2 regions of the Streptomyces sp. LZ34 genome follow, and region 2 is predicted to be linked to the other one. Evidence: riboswitches for the same ligand, from Rfam matches in the RefSeq annotation. Region 2 holds a riboswitch; the other holds the start of a gene.
The links. Region 2 has a riboswitch for cyclic di-AMP ahead of ACWY4P_RS49815 (transglycosylase family protein). Riboswitches for the same ligand answer to the same signal wherever they lie in the genome.
Positions count from the first base shown of each region.

Region 1 (6,962 bases), 4.2 Mb from region 2:
ATACGCGAGGACGTCGCGGACCTCCTTGCGCTCGTAGAAGCGCACACCGCCGACGACCTTGTACGGCAGCCCGACCCGGATGAAGACCTCTTCGAAGACACGGGACTGGGCGTTGGTCCGGTAGAAGACGGCGACATCCCCGGACCTGGCGTCGCCCGCGTCCGTCAGCCGGTCGATCTCGTCGGCGACGAACTGCGCCTCGTCATGCTCGGTGTCGGCCACATAGCCGGTGATGGTCGCCCCGGCGCCGGCGTCGGTCCACAGGTTCTTCGGGCGCCGGTTCTCATTGCGCTCGATGACGGCGTTGGCCGCGCTGAGGATCGTCTGTGTGGAGCGGTAGTTCCGTTCCAGGAGGATGGTCGTGGCGTTCGGGTAGTCCTCCTCGAACTGGAGGATGTTGCGGATCGTGGCGCCCCGGAAGGCGTAGATCGACTGGTCGGCGTCGCCCACCACGCACAGCTCGGCGACCCCGAGCCCCTCGCCGTCGCCCTCGCCGTGATCGCCGTCGGCGGCGGCCACCGGGCCCGTCCCCACCAGCTCGCGCACCAGCGTGTACTGCGCGTGGTTGGTGTCCTGGTACTCGTCGACCAGGACGTGCCGGAAGCGGCGGCGGTAGTGCTCGGCGACGTCGGGGAACGCCTGGAGCAGATTGACCGTCGTCATGATGATGTCGTCGAAGTCGAGGGCGTTGGCCTCGCGCAGCCGCGACTGGTACATCGCATACGCCTCGGCGAGCGTCTTCTCGAAGCCGTCCGAGGCCTGTCCGGCGAAGGTCTCCTCGTCGATGAGCTCGTTCTTCAGGTTGGAGATCTTGGCGCTGAAGGACTTGGGCGGATACCGCTTCGGATCGAGATCGAGGTCCCGGCACACCAGCGCCATCAGCCGCTTGGAGTCGGCCGCGTCGTAGATCGAGAAGGAGGACGTGAAGCCGAGCTTCTTGGACTCCCGGCGCAGGATGCGCACGCAGGCGCTGTGGAAGGTCGACACCCACATGGCCTTCGCGCGCGGGCCGACCAGCTCCTCGACCCGCTCCTTCATCTCGCCCGCGGCCTTGTTGGTGAAGGTGATGGCGAGGATCTGGCCGGGGTGCACCTGGCGCGCGCCGAGCAGATACGCGATGCGGTGGGTGAGCACCCGGGTCTTGCCGGACCCGGCGCCCGCGACGATCAGCAGCGGCGAGCCGGTGTGCACCACGGCGGCCCGCTGCTGCTCGTTCAGCCCCTCCAGCAGCGCGGCCGGGTCCGCCGCGGGCCGCGCCGCGCCGTCGCGGTAGTACGCGTCCCTGGGGACGGGCGCGTCGAACGCCCCGTCGAAGAGGTCGTGCGGGACGTCCTCACCGGCGGACCGGCCGTCGTCCTCGGGCGGCGGAGGCTGCTCGTCCGAGGGCCCGAGGTCCGCCAGGAAGCTGTCGTCAAAGAGGCTGCTCATCGCTCACCGAGTCTAGGGCGCCGCACTGACAGCGTACGTACGGATGTCACGAAACGGTTTCGGGGCAAATCGAACACCAGCCTTCACACGAGCCCCACACGCCCGCTACCGTCCTGCGACAGGCGGTCCGGAACCCGTCGGCGACCGCGTCGACACGGGCTGTCTCCGCCGAGTCCGGCCCCGCCGTAAGAGGCAGCCGGAGCCGGGGACCCAGAGGCACCACTGGGGTGAATCGGTCCACGCGGCGACGCCAGCCGTCCGCCGCACGGCCCGTAGGGCAGCCTTCCGACGCCCGAACCCGACAGCTAACCCGGTAGGCGGTCCACGGAAGGAGTCGCCTCCCTTGGCGTCGCACCGCAAGCCGCGGACCCGAATACTGGACTCGGCCACCGGCCGCCGCACCGCCGTCGGGGTCACCACGGCCGCCCTCGCCTCCGTCACCCTCCTCTCCCAGACGGCGAGCGCCGAGCCCGGCAAGCCCAAGCCGACGGTCGAAGAGGTCAAGAAGAAGGTCGACACGCTCTACCACCAGGCCGAATCCGCGACCCAGAGCTACAACGCCGCCAAGGAGCACACGGGCGAGCAGCGCGCCAAGGTCGACCGGCTGCTGGACAGCGTCGCCAAGCGCACCGAGAAGCTGAACGAGGCACGGCGCAAGCTGGGCAGCTATGCGGCGGCCCAGTACCGCAACGGCGGCATGGCCTCCAGCGCCGCGACCCTGCTGTTCGCCTCCGACCCGCAGGACATCTTCGACCAGTCCCATCTGATGGACCGGCTGACCGGCGAGCAGAAGAAGACCGTCGACGACTTCCTGTCGCAGCAGGCCAAGGCCGCCAAGGAGCGTACGAAGGCGGGCGAGAGCCTGGCCTCGCTGACCCGGTCGCAGCAGCAGCTGAAGACCAAGAAGAAGACCGTCCAGGACAAGCTCACCCAGGCCCGTCAGCTGCTGTCGAAGCTGACCGCCGAGGAGAAGGCGCGGCTGGCGGCGATCGAGAAGAAGAAGGAAGCGGAGGCCCGGCGCAAGGCGGCGGAGCTGGCGCAGAAGCAGCGGGAGGAGGCGGCGAAGCGGCAGCAGGAGCAGCGGGAGCAGAACCAGGAGAGCGGCTCCGACTCGTCGGGGTCTTCCGGGTCCTCGGGGTCCTCTGGGTCTTCTGGGTCCTCGGGCTCCTCCGGCTCGTACGCCACCAAGGCCGACAAGGCCATCGCCTTCGCACGGTCACAGCTCGGCAAGCCGTACGTCTGGGGCGCGACCGGCCCCAACTCCTACGACTGCTCGGGGCTCACCCAGGCCGCCTGGAAGGCCGCCGGGGTCTCACTGCCGCGCACCACCTGGGACCAGGTGAAGGTCGGCACGCGCGTATCGACCTCCGACCTCGAGCCGGGCGATCTCGTCTTCTTCTATGACGACATCAGCCATGTCGGCCTCTATATAGGCGACGGAATGATGATCCACGCCCCGAAGCCGGGCGATGTGGTCAAGAAGGCGCCGATCACCGAGATGCCGATCTACGGGAGCATCCGCCCGGCGTAGCGGCTCGCAGCCTCCCCGGGGTCCCGAGGGGCTCTCCGGGACCCCGGGAGGCGGCGGCTCAGGTGCCGGGCTTGCGGCCGTAGACGTACACGTCGTCGCCGTTGCGCAGCAGGCTCCAGTACTTCTTGGCGTCGGCCTTGCGCATGTTGACGCAGCCGTGGGAGCCGGGCGGCGACCACACGCTCCCCGCGATGGAGTGGAAGGCCTGGCCGCCGTCGAAGAACTGGCTGTACGGCATCGCGACGTCGTAGATCGTCGACCAGTGGTCGATGTGCCGCCAGTAGATCTTCTTCAGCCCGCCCCGGGTCTCATACCGGTCGCGGCCGCTGCGCACCGGCACCGGGCCGTACTTCAGCCGCGAGCCGTCCTGGATCCAGCTCAGCTGGCGGGTGAGGTCCACGCAGGCGATGCGGCCCTTGTTGGTGGGGCACTTTCTCGCCTTGTTCGGGTTGCGCCCGGCCGCCTTCTGCGAATTGATCACCTTCATCACGCCCCAGGTGACCGGCCCGGCGTAGCCGATGGTGGGGCTGATCCCATGGTTGACCTGGAACTTCTGGATCGCCAGACAGTCCGTCCGCGACTGCCGCCCGTCCACCGGGCGGCCCAGGAACTTCTCCACCTGTTTCTGGTACGGCCCGACGCTCGTCGTGCACGACGAGGCGGCCTGCGCCGGGGTGCCGAGCGCGACCGCCAGCGGCACCACCATCCCCGCCACCCCCAAGGCCACGCCCGTCCGGCGGCCCCATCCCGCAAATACCCCCACTGCCCGCTCCCTTCGGCTGCCTTGCCCGGTAAGACAGACAGTGGGGCCGGGAGGTTGTGCGGAACCTGACGGTCACTCGCGGGTTCGTACGCGTGCGCGTATCAGGTCCACAGGACGGCGATGAAGATGTTGGCCGTGGCCAGCAGCCCGACCGTGCCGAGCGCCGCCGACTCGACCTTCTCCTCGTCGCGCTTCACATAGACCAGCCCCAGGATCACGATCAGCAGCGCCAGCTTCACACCGATCTTGATGTTGTTGACGCTGTTGTCGTCGGCCTGGTTGAGCCCTACCAGCGCGGCACCGGTCACCAGCATGGTCAGCGCGCCGTGCAGCATCCCCGGGGTCATCCGCCCCTCGCCCGCGCGCATCGGCTTCAGCTGCGCCAGGAAGCCGCCGAGCAGCGCGGCGATGCCGACGATGTGCAGCCCGACGAAAACATTGATGAGGACGTCCATGGTTGGCGAGCGTAGCCCTGCCCATAGCAGCCCCCGGCAACCGGGTGGGCCACGATCGCCGTTTCGATCACGGCTGCCCCGCGAGTCATCGGCGGCCGTGCGCCAGGCGGTCGGTTACGGGCATCAGGGCACCGAATCCGTCCACTCCCGTTCATCGCACCGCCCGCCCGCGCCCGCCCGCCTAGCTTCCTCCCCCAGGTGGCAGTCCGCTTCCCGTTAACCGAGGGTCCCCGCCTCATGGGCGGGCTGCCACCTGCCTGACACAACGCGAAGGAAAGGGAAGGTGACCCGCCGCCGTGGCGTCGCACAGGAAGCCCAAGCAGCGCTCGCTCACGGGCGGCACCGCCTGGACCGCCGCCGTCGCCCTCGCGGGGGCCGCCGCCACCGCCATGAGCGGCACCGGCCACGCCGAGACCCGCCCCACCCCCGCCCAGGTGAAAGCGAAGGTGGACCAGTACCAGCGGGAGGCCGAGGAGGCCAACGAGAAGTACAACGGCGCGAAGGAGAAGGCGGGCGAGGCCCGCCAGGCGCTCGACAAGCTGCGCGACGAGGCGGCCCGCAAAACCGCGCGGCTGAACGCCTCGCGCAACGCGCTGGGCGCCTTCGCCGCCGCCCAGTACCGCTCCGGCACCGTCGCGCCCACCCTCCAGCTCGCGCTGTCGTCCTCCCCCGAGCAGTATCTGCGGCGGGCCTCGCTCGCCGACCGCGCGGGCAGCCGCCAGGCCGCCGCCGTCGCGGGCCTCGCCCGCCAGGCCCGGAAGTTACGCCAGGTGCGCGGCGAGGCGCAGGACCGGCTCGGCCAACTGCGCGGCGCTCAGGCGGCGCTCGCCCGCCACAAGGGCGTCGCCCGCAAGAAGCTCGCCGCCGCCGAGGCCCTCCTGGACCGGCTGACCGACGAGCAGCGCCGCCGCTACGAGGCCCAGGAGGCCCAGAAGGCCCAGGAGTCCCGGGAGGCTCAGGGCACCCGGGCCGGCTCCGCGCCGTACGCCACGTCGTACGCCGCGTCGGGCCGTGCGGCCCGCGCCGTCTCGTACGCGTACGGGGCGCTCGGCAAGCCGTACGTCTGGGGCGCGACCGGCCCGCAGGGCTACGACTGCTCGGGGCTGACCCAGGCCGCCTGGCGGGCCGCCGGGGTGGCCCTGCCGCGCACCACCTACACCCAGATCAACGCGGGCCGCCGGGTCTCGCGCACCGAGCTCGCCCCGGGCGACCTGATCTTCTTCTACTCGGGCGTCAGCCATGTCGGCCTCTACATCGGCGGCGGCCGCATGATCCATGCCCCGCGCCCCGGCGCGCCCGTCCGCGTGGCGCCGATCGACCAGATGCCGTTCGCGGGCGCGACCCGCCCCGCGTAGCGGCGGCCGGGGTTCCGTGTCACGGAACTGTCCGCTCCGTCACCGTCGTGTGGGGCTTGTCCGCATCACGTCGGGGGTGTGTCCCTGATACGTCATGGGCCCGGCCGATCCGACCGCGGGTACGTGCTGAGGGGTGATCGCACCCGGGTGGTTCGGGGGCGAATGACCTACAGGAGAAGATCCTCATGTTCGGTAAGCGTTCCGCCGCATTCGCCGCCCTCGCCACGACCGGTGTGCTGCTGCTCTCCGCCTGCGGGGACGGCGACGACTCGTCGCAGGGTTCAAAGGCGTCGAAGCAGCCCTCGGCGGCCTCGGGCGCCATGGACCTCTCGTTCCGGAGCGGCACCGCCGAGCAGGGCGGCGCGGCCCCGAAGACCGGCGACTGGGCGGGCGCCGGCACTCCCAAGGCCCGCACGTGGGTCCAGCTCTCCGCGGGCCGGGCCGGGGCGCTGAACCCGGTCGTGGTCAACGGCGCCGGCTTCACCCTCTACCGCTTCGACAAGGACACCGCCATGCCGTCCAGGTCCAACTGCGAGGGGGCCTGCGCGACCACCTGGCCGCCGGTCCTCATCGCCCCCGGCGGCAAGATCTTCGTGGACGGGGTCAAGCCGTCCGCGATCGGTGTGATCAAGCGCGCCGACGGCACCCGCCAGGTCACCATCAACGGCTGGCCGGTCTACCGCTTCAGCAAGGACACCAAGCCCGGAGACACCAAGGGCCAGGGCGTGGGCGGCACCTGGTTCGGTGTGACGCCCGACGGCCGAAAGGCCGGTCAACCCCAGAACGACCCCGCCGACCCCGCCGACCCCGCTCCGAGCGGCTCCGCTCCGAACGGCGGCGGGGCGGCCAAGGCCACCAGCGTCGTCCTGTTCGACGACGCCGGGTTCGCCGACAACGGCGCGCAGGGCCTGGCCGGTCCGGGCTGCCAGAACGTGGCGCGCGACGACATCGCCTCCTCCCTGTCGGCCGACGGCTCGCTGAAGATCTGGTCCGGGCCCGACTGCACGGGCAGGTCCAAGGTCGTGACCGGCGATGTCGCCGACCTGGCCGCCATCGGCTTCGACAACGACATCTCCTCGGTCCGCTTCGGCTGACCGACGGACCCGACCGGCAGACCGGTGGATGGGCGGGCGTACCGTGCCACGAGAAGTGTTCGGCTCGCGGCACACCGTCCAAGAGGCCCGGCCGACCCCGACGGCCGTATCCAGCCAGGTGCGAAAGAGAGCTGAATCCGTGTCGGAGCACACCGCCACCCGGGCCTCCGTCGTGCTGTCGGGCTACGGCCCGGTCGGCCGGGCCTACGTCGACCACCTCGCCGCGCAGGGCGAGGCCCTCGCGGACCGCCACGGGGTGCGGCTGCGCCTCGCGGCCGTACGGACCGGCTCGGCCGCGTACCTGCCGCCGGCCGACGGTACGGACACCTGGGCGCC
Region 1 is NZ_CM132680.1:7,314,688-7,321,649, reverse strand. It holds gene pcrA (DNA helicase PcrA) at 1-1,428, opposite strand, end outside; cyclic di-AMP (ydaO/yuaA leader) riboswitch at 1,585-1,763, shown strand; gene ACWY4P_RS30355 (NlpC/P60 family protein) at 1,772-2,959, shown strand; gene ACWY4P_RS30350 (L,D-transpeptidase) at 3,018-3,665, opposite strand; gene ACWY4P_RS30345 (hypothetical protein) at 3,824-4,177, opposite strand; gene ACWY4P_RS30340 (NlpC/P60 family protein) at 4,474-5,532, shown strand; gene ACWY4P_RS30335 (hypothetical protein) at 5,718-6,626, shown strand; gene ACWY4P_RS30330 (homoserine dehydrogenase) at 6,766-6,962, shown strand, end outside.
Region 1: it holds a riboswitch for cyclic di-AMP, as region 2 does, so the genes downstream of both, ACWY4P_RS30355 (NlpC/P60 family protein) here and ACWY4P_RS49815 (transglycosylase family protein) in region 2, are expected to answer to the same signal.

Region 2 (6,962 bases):
CTGCCGAGCGACGAGCGCCCAGGCGCCGTCGAAGTGTTCCTGCCACCCCCGCGCCTCCGGTTCACTCAACCGCGTCGGAGCGGTGGGGCGCAGAAAGTCCCGGTAGGGGTCGAGGTCATCCAGGTAGGGCGAGCAGGGGTGGGCGGGGTGGCGGCCGCGCACCCGTCTCAGGGCGTGCCAGCCCTCGGCATCCTGGGCGAGGTCGGAGGGCAGCGGCCTCCTGTGCGCGGCGACCCACAGGGCTCGGCCGCCCGCGCCGTCGGCGGCGATCTCCGCGACGGGGGACTCGCAGCCCGCCAGGTCGACGAAGCCCAGTGCCGGCAGCATCACCCCGCCGTCGCGGACTCCGACCGCGATCCGGAAGTCGATCCCCGCGAGGAGGGCCGCCGAAGCGGCCACGGTGTGCAGATAGCCGGTCTCCAGCCACAGCGGGACCGCTGCGGTCTCTTGCTCTCCTTCCCCCGCGATGCCCCGCAGCCTGCGCAGACAGCGGCTGAGCCAGGCACCGACCGATGGGTGCAGCAGCAGGTGTTCCACGCTCGCTGGGCTGCGCCGCTCGGCCTCTATCAGCAGCTCCCACGCCTCACGTGGTGCGGGCAGCGGCCCCGGCACCTGGGGATGGGAGGAGGCGAAATCGGTCAACGCGCGTAGCAGGAGCATGAGGCGGCTGCGCTGGCCCGCCCGTAACTCGGCGATCGCCGCCGCTCCCCCACCGCCATGCGCCAACTCGTCAAAGCACGCTGCGGACAGCCGGTGGTGACGGCTCATCGGTGACACGGTGAGCGACTGCGTACGGCCCAGGGTCGGGAGCGGGCAAGGAGGGCCAGCTGAATAGTCCGCCGGCATGGCCGCCTTTCTTGGTGGGGTGAATGCTGCCGTGCCATCGCCGGGAATCCGTCAACAGCCCTGTTGGTTCGCGGCGGCGGTCGCGAGTGTCGGCGGGGACTGTACGAGTTCGAGCAACCGCCGGGTCGCGAGGGTGTACTCCTGACCGTCGCCCAGTTCTTCAAGCGTCGTACCCGAGAGGTCCACCAACTCCGTCTCGACCCCGGTCGCCGCTCGCTCCATGACATCGTCCCCTCTAGACGCTCCGCGCCGGCTCAGGCGAGGCCTCTTCACATGGTGGCCCACCCGATAATGATTGCGGAAGAGCGAAAGGGGCCAGTGGGTGTCGGACCCATCAAGATTTTCGGACACCCAGGGGCGTCATGTGGCCGCGCTTCCCGGCCAATTCATTTCCGGCACGTCCGGCCGGGCGCGGGGCGGGGACAGCGGTTCCGCGCCCGGCCGTGGCGCTCCGGGTCAGGGTTGGGAACCCGGCTCGAGGGCGGTGACTTCGAATACTTCCCCGCAGACCTGGAAGGAGCGCGCCGACGTCTTCATGGAGCGGTAGGAGTCCGGCGGGTAGGCGCGAATTTCGGACGCGGTCCGCCAACAGGGCTTGTCGGAGAGGCCTTTGTTGAGGGTGTGCAGACTCGCGTAGGCGCTGTCGCCGGGTTTCAGGACGACCGTGGGACGCGCCGGTCCACGGCGGGTGGCGGGGTCGCCGATAGCCGCGCCGGGGGCGTCGAGCAGGGAAACGCCGGGAAAGCCCGTCAGCGTGCAACTGGTCTCGCCGGTATTGGTGAAGGCCAGGGGAACATAGACATTGCCCGCGCCGATATCCGCCCGGCCGGTGGACAGTTTCAGCTGGCCCTCGGAGCAGATGCGGCGCACGGCGGGCGGGGCGGCGGAGGCGCCCTCGGTGGCGACGGACGGCTTGGCCGCGGTCGGCGCCTTCGCGGGAGTCGAGGCCGGGGCGGCGTCGTGCCCGGCGGCACTCGGCTCAGCCGTGCCGGGCCGGGAGGAGCCCGTGGCCGAGTGGGGCGCGTCGGCGGAGCCGGGCGGCGCGGGCGCCCCCGAGTCCGTATCGGTGCCGCAGGCCGTGGCCGCGGCCAGCGCGCCGATGAGCAGTGCGCATACGGATAAGACCGGCGGCCGACGCCTCGCGGGCGTCCCGCCGTACCGCTGTGCCATGGGCAACCTCCTGTGGGTCGGGCATCCGGCGGCTCGTCAGCCGCCGCGCCGAGTGCCCCGACATTCCCCGTCCATTCCCCTTCGGCTCCTCTTCCCCCGATCGGCGCCCTTATGTCTCTGGCGGCATTAATCGCATAACAGGGGCAATTCGGCATTGCGGATTCCGCACCATAATCACCCCATCTGGAAAGCAGTGACGCGGATCACAGTTCATCGCTGACGTGATCGATTTCCGGACACAGGTCCGTCGAGACCTTGTCGTAACCAAAACGATGTGTTTACTGTGCCGCACCCGTCGCATTCCATGCACGGGTCTCTCCTCCGCCGGAGCGCCGAGTCCTGCCGTGGCGGAGGAGTGACACGACGACCTGTCACGGCAGGAGCGGGGGAACCAGGTAGGCGCCGTGCCGCGCGATGTCGGGCGGGACGGCTAGGGGTGAAGTCGCGCCACGGTGCCGGGGGCACCGGGAAAGGCGCGGCCGGGCAGCTCCCGCCCGAACCCGACAGCTCACCTCGCAGGCGTCAGGAGAGGATGAGCTCAATGGCTGCACGCGGACGTCACCGACGGCCCCGGCCCCGCCGCGTCTCCCGCGCCTCGCTCGCGTTCACCGCGGGCGGCGCCGGTGTCGCGCTGCCCCTCATAGGCGTCGGCCAGGCGAACGCCGCCTCCGTCGACACCTGGGACAAGGTGGCGGAGTGTGAGTCCACCGACAACTGGAGCATCAACACCGGGAACGGCTACTACGGCGGCCTGCAATTCTCCCAGTCCACCTGGGAGGCGTTCGGCGGGACGTCCTTCGCGCCGCGGGCCGACCTGGCCTCCAAGGACCAGCAGATAGCCATCGCCGAGAAGGTGCTCGACGCCCAGGGCCCCGGCGCCTGGCCGGTCTGCTCGGTCAAGGCGGGCCTGACCCGCGGCGGCCAGCCCGCGGACGTCTCCACCGGCAGCTCCGGCACCACACAGTCCACTCCCAAGGCGGCCCCGAAAGCCACGCCGAAGGCTGCTCCGGAAGCCGCTCCGAAGGCCACCACCAAGGCCGTCGACCAGAGCGCGGCCGCCTCCGGGCGCTCCGGCTCCTCGTACACCGTGGTCGGCGGCGACACACTGTCCCGGATAGCCGACGCGCAGGACATGGACGGCGTCGGCGGCTGGCAGCGGCTCTACGAGTCCAACCGCCAGGTCATCGGCGGCGACCCGGACCTGATCTACCCCGGCCAGAAGCTCACCCTCGACGGAAGCCGGTCCCCCGCCGGGCAGGCGCGCGAGAGCAAGCCCCGGACCGAGCAGACGGACCAGGCCAAGCAGCGCGCGGAACAGGCCCGGGCCAAGCAGCGCGCCGAGCAGGCGGCCAAGCAGCGGGTCGAGCAGGCGCAGAAGGCCCGCGAGCGCGCCAAGCAGTCCGGCTCGGCGGCGCAATCCTCGTCGTCCTTCACCACGCCGGTCTCCAGCCACTCCGTCGGCACCGCCTACGGCGTCTCCGGCAGCAACTGGTCCAGCGGCCACCACACCGGGGTCGACTTCCCCGTCGCCACCGGCACCCAGGTGCGCGCGGTGGGCTCGGCCGAGGTGGTCGCCGCGGGCTGGGGCGGGGCGTACGGCTACCAGGTCGTGCTGCGCCACCCCGACGGCATGTACAGCCAGTACGCGCACATGTCCGCGCTGTCCGTCCATGTCGGCCAGTCGGTGTCCGGCGGCCAGCAGATCGGCCGCTCCGGGGCGACCGGCAACGTGACCGGACCGCATGTGCACTTCGAGATGCGCACCGGGCCCGACTACGGCTCGGACGTCAACCCGCTCGCCTATCTCCGGTCCAAGGGCGTCCAGATCTGAGAGGTGTGTCGTGAAGGGTGCTCTGCCGCGGCCCGGTGCCGCGGCAGACCCGCCCTACATCACCAGATGTGCCTTCGCGTGCGTGACCTCCTCGATGTCACCGCCCGCCTTCGAGATCAGCCGGTGAGCGAGGTTGTTCAGCGCGCGCGCCGCCGCGACCTCCTCGCCGACCCGCGGCTGAGCCGGGTCGTCGGGGTTCCGGTTCGCCCGGCCCTGAGCCAGCATCTCGGTCCCGTCGTGCATCCTCAGCCGGACGACCGCCTCGGTCAGGGGTCCGAGCTCACGGAACTCCATTTCGATGTCGCATCCCACGATCGTCTCCATCGCAGTCATCACCTCCTGCTTCATCTACCAGGATGCGCCTCACCCGGCATCCCGGTCGACCGGGAGAGCAGCTCGACGACCTCGGCGTCGCTGGTCTGGGAGAAGTCCTCGTACCACTCGCCGACCGCCGAGAACTCCGCGGGCGTGGACAGGCACACCACGTCGTCCGCGTCCTGCCGCAGCGACTCGGCCGCATCCGGCGGCGCGACCGGGACCGCCAGCACCACCCGGGCCGCGCCCTGGGCCCGGGCGACCCGGCAGGCGGCCCGGGCGGTGGCGCCGGTGGCGATCCCGTCGTCCACGACGATCACCGTTCGGCCGCTGACCGCGACCCGCGGCCGGCCGCGCCGGAACCGCCGCGCCTGCCGTGCCAGCTCCTCCTCCTCGGCCCGCTCAACCTCCTCGAGCTCCTCCTTGCCCGCCCGGCTCATCCGTACGATCGCGTCGTGCACCACGCGTACCCCGCCCTCGCCGATGGCGCCGAAGCCCAGCTCGCGGTGGAAGGGGACGCCGAGCTTACGCACGATGATCACGTCCAGCGGCGCCTTCAGCTCCCGCGCGGCCTCGAAGGCCACCGGCACCCCGCCCCGCGGCAGCCCGAGCACCACCGGATCCTCGCTGCTCAGGGGGCGCAGCCGGGCGGCCAGACGCCGCCCGGCGTCCGCACGGTCGACGAAGATCATGACTCACCCCCTAGCACAGGGAGATCCGGAGCCGACCCGGAGCCGAGAGACCCGGCCCGCCCTTACGACTCCATCCGAAGATTCCCCCGTCCGCAACCGGCGGGGACCCGGTCGGCCGCGTCGGCGCGCGGAAGCGGGCCGGAGCGGCCCACCCTGGAACCATGGAGAACGCCACGGATCCGAGCGAGTCCGGCCATCTCGTCTTCGTGGACGCGTACGACGCGGACAGCAGATACCGGCGGGTGTGGCTGCGGGGCCTGGGCTGGGAGCCGCTGGAGCGGGAGGAGTTCGAGCCGCGTGTGCGACGGCTGTTCCCGGACATCGACCTGGGCGACCCCGGGCAGGTCCACTGGGTCGACCGGCCGGGCCAGTGGCCGCCGTGGCATCCGGGCGAAGCATGACCGTCCTCGTCGGCACCTCGGGGTGGCAGTACAAGGACTGGCGCGAGGTCCTGTATCCGTCCGACTGCCCACAGCGGCTGTGGCTGGAGGAGTACGCCCGGGGCTTCGCCACCGTCGAGTCCAACAACGCCTTCTACCGGCTGCCCACCCGCGAGCAGTTCGCCACCTGGCGGGAGCGCACCCCCGACGGGTTTGTGATGGCCCTCAAGGCCAGCCGCTACCTCACCCACATCAAGCGGCTCCGCGACCCCGAGGAGCCGGTCGCGCGGCTGATGTCGCACGCCGAGGGCCTCGGGGACCGGCTGGGCCCGGTGCTGCTACAGCTGCCGCCCACCCTGCGGGCCGACAGCGAGCTGCTGGACACCGCTCTGGGCTGCTTCCCCTCCGGGACGCGGGTGGCCGTCGAGCCCCGCCATGACTCGTGGTGGACCGACGGGGTCCGGGAGGTGCTGGAGCGCCGCGGCGCGGCGCTGTGCTGGGCGGACGCCGCCTCCCGGCCGGTGACCCCGCTGTGGCGTACGGCCGGATGGGGCTATCTGCGCTTCCATCACGGGCTGGCCCGGCCGGCGCCGCGCTACAGCCCCCAGTCGCTGACCGCCTGGGCGCGCCGGGTGGCCGACGCCTGGCCCGAGCGCGCCGACGTCTACGCGTACTTCAACAACGACCCGGGCGGAGCGGCCGTCCACGACGCCGTGGTCTTCGCCCGGGCCGTGGAGCGGCGCGGCCACGAGGTCAGCCGCACCCCCGCCCTGTGACCGGCCCCGCTCGCCTGGTGGGCCTCACGCTCACTCCTTGACCGCGCCGCCGAGCATGCCCTCGATGAACCGGCGCTGGAGGGCCACATAGACGACCACGACCGGCAGCGCGATGAGCACCGAGGCCGCCGCGAGCAGCGCCGCGTCGGAGCTGTGCTGCCCCTGGAAGAAGGCCAGGCCCAGCGGGACCGTGCGGTGGGCCTCGTCGCTGACCATGACCAGCGCCATCAGGAATTCGTTCCAGGTCCACATGAAGGTGATGACCACCATGGTGGAGATGGCCGGGCGGCCCATGGGGACCAGGACCCGCCACAGCGTGGTCCAGGTGTTCGCGCCGTCGAGCCGGGCCGCCTCGATCACCGACCGCGCGCTGCCCCGGAAGTACGTCCGCATCCAGAAGACGCCGAACGCGAGGGACTGCGCGGTCTGCGGCAGGATCAGCGCCCAGTAGGTGTCGGTGAGCTCGGCGTACCGCAGATCGAAATAGAGCGGCACGACCAGCGCCTCCTGGGGCAGCGTCAGGCCGATCACGAAGAGGTAGAACAGCACCGTGGAGCCGGGGAAGCGCATCACCCCGAAGGCGTACGCGGCGAGCACGGCCAGCACGGTGGTGGCCGCCACCACGGCCGCCGTCACCAGGACCGAGTTGCCGAGGTAGGTGCCGAAGTGGCCGCGGTTCCAGGCGTCGGCGAAGTTGCTCCAGTGGAGTCCGCCCTCGGGCAGCGAGAAACCGGTGTCCAGAGAGTCCTGTGAGCCGAAGGCGGTGGAGAGGATGCCGATGACCGGAGTGAGCGCGATGACCGAGAAGAGGGCGAGGATGCCGTAGGTGACGTTGCGTTCAAGGCGCGTGGTCATGACCGCCGCCCTTCCACGAGCCGGGAGACCGTGACGGTCAGGACGAAGATCAGGACCGTGAGAGCCACCCCCACGGCGGCCGCCGAGCCGACCTGGT
Region 2 is NZ_CM132680.1:11,511,342-11,518,303, reverse strand. It holds gene ACWY4P_RS49830 (HEXXH motif domain-containing protein) at 1-768, opposite strand, end outside; gene ACWY4P_RS49825 (hypothetical protein) at 898-1,068, opposite strand; gene ACWY4P_RS49820 (DUF4232 domain-containing protein) at 1,303-2,016, opposite strand; cyclic di-AMP (ydaO/yuaA leader) riboswitch at 2,371-2,552, shown strand; gene ACWY4P_RS49815 (transglycosylase family protein) at 2,558-3,847, shown strand; gene ACWY4P_RS49810 (dsRBD fold-containing protein) at 3,902-4,171, opposite strand; partial or broken gene ACWY4P_RS49805 (phosphoribosyltransferase) at 4,213-4,854, opposite strand; gene ACWY4P_RS49800 (hypothetical protein) at 5,016-5,255, shown strand; gene ACWY4P_RS49795 (DUF72 domain-containing protein) at 5,252-6,010, shown strand; gene ACWY4P_RS49790 (carbohydrate ABC transporter permease) at 6,041-6,865, opposite strand; gene ACWY4P_RS49785 (carbohydrate ABC transporter permease) at 6,862-6,962, opposite strand, start outside.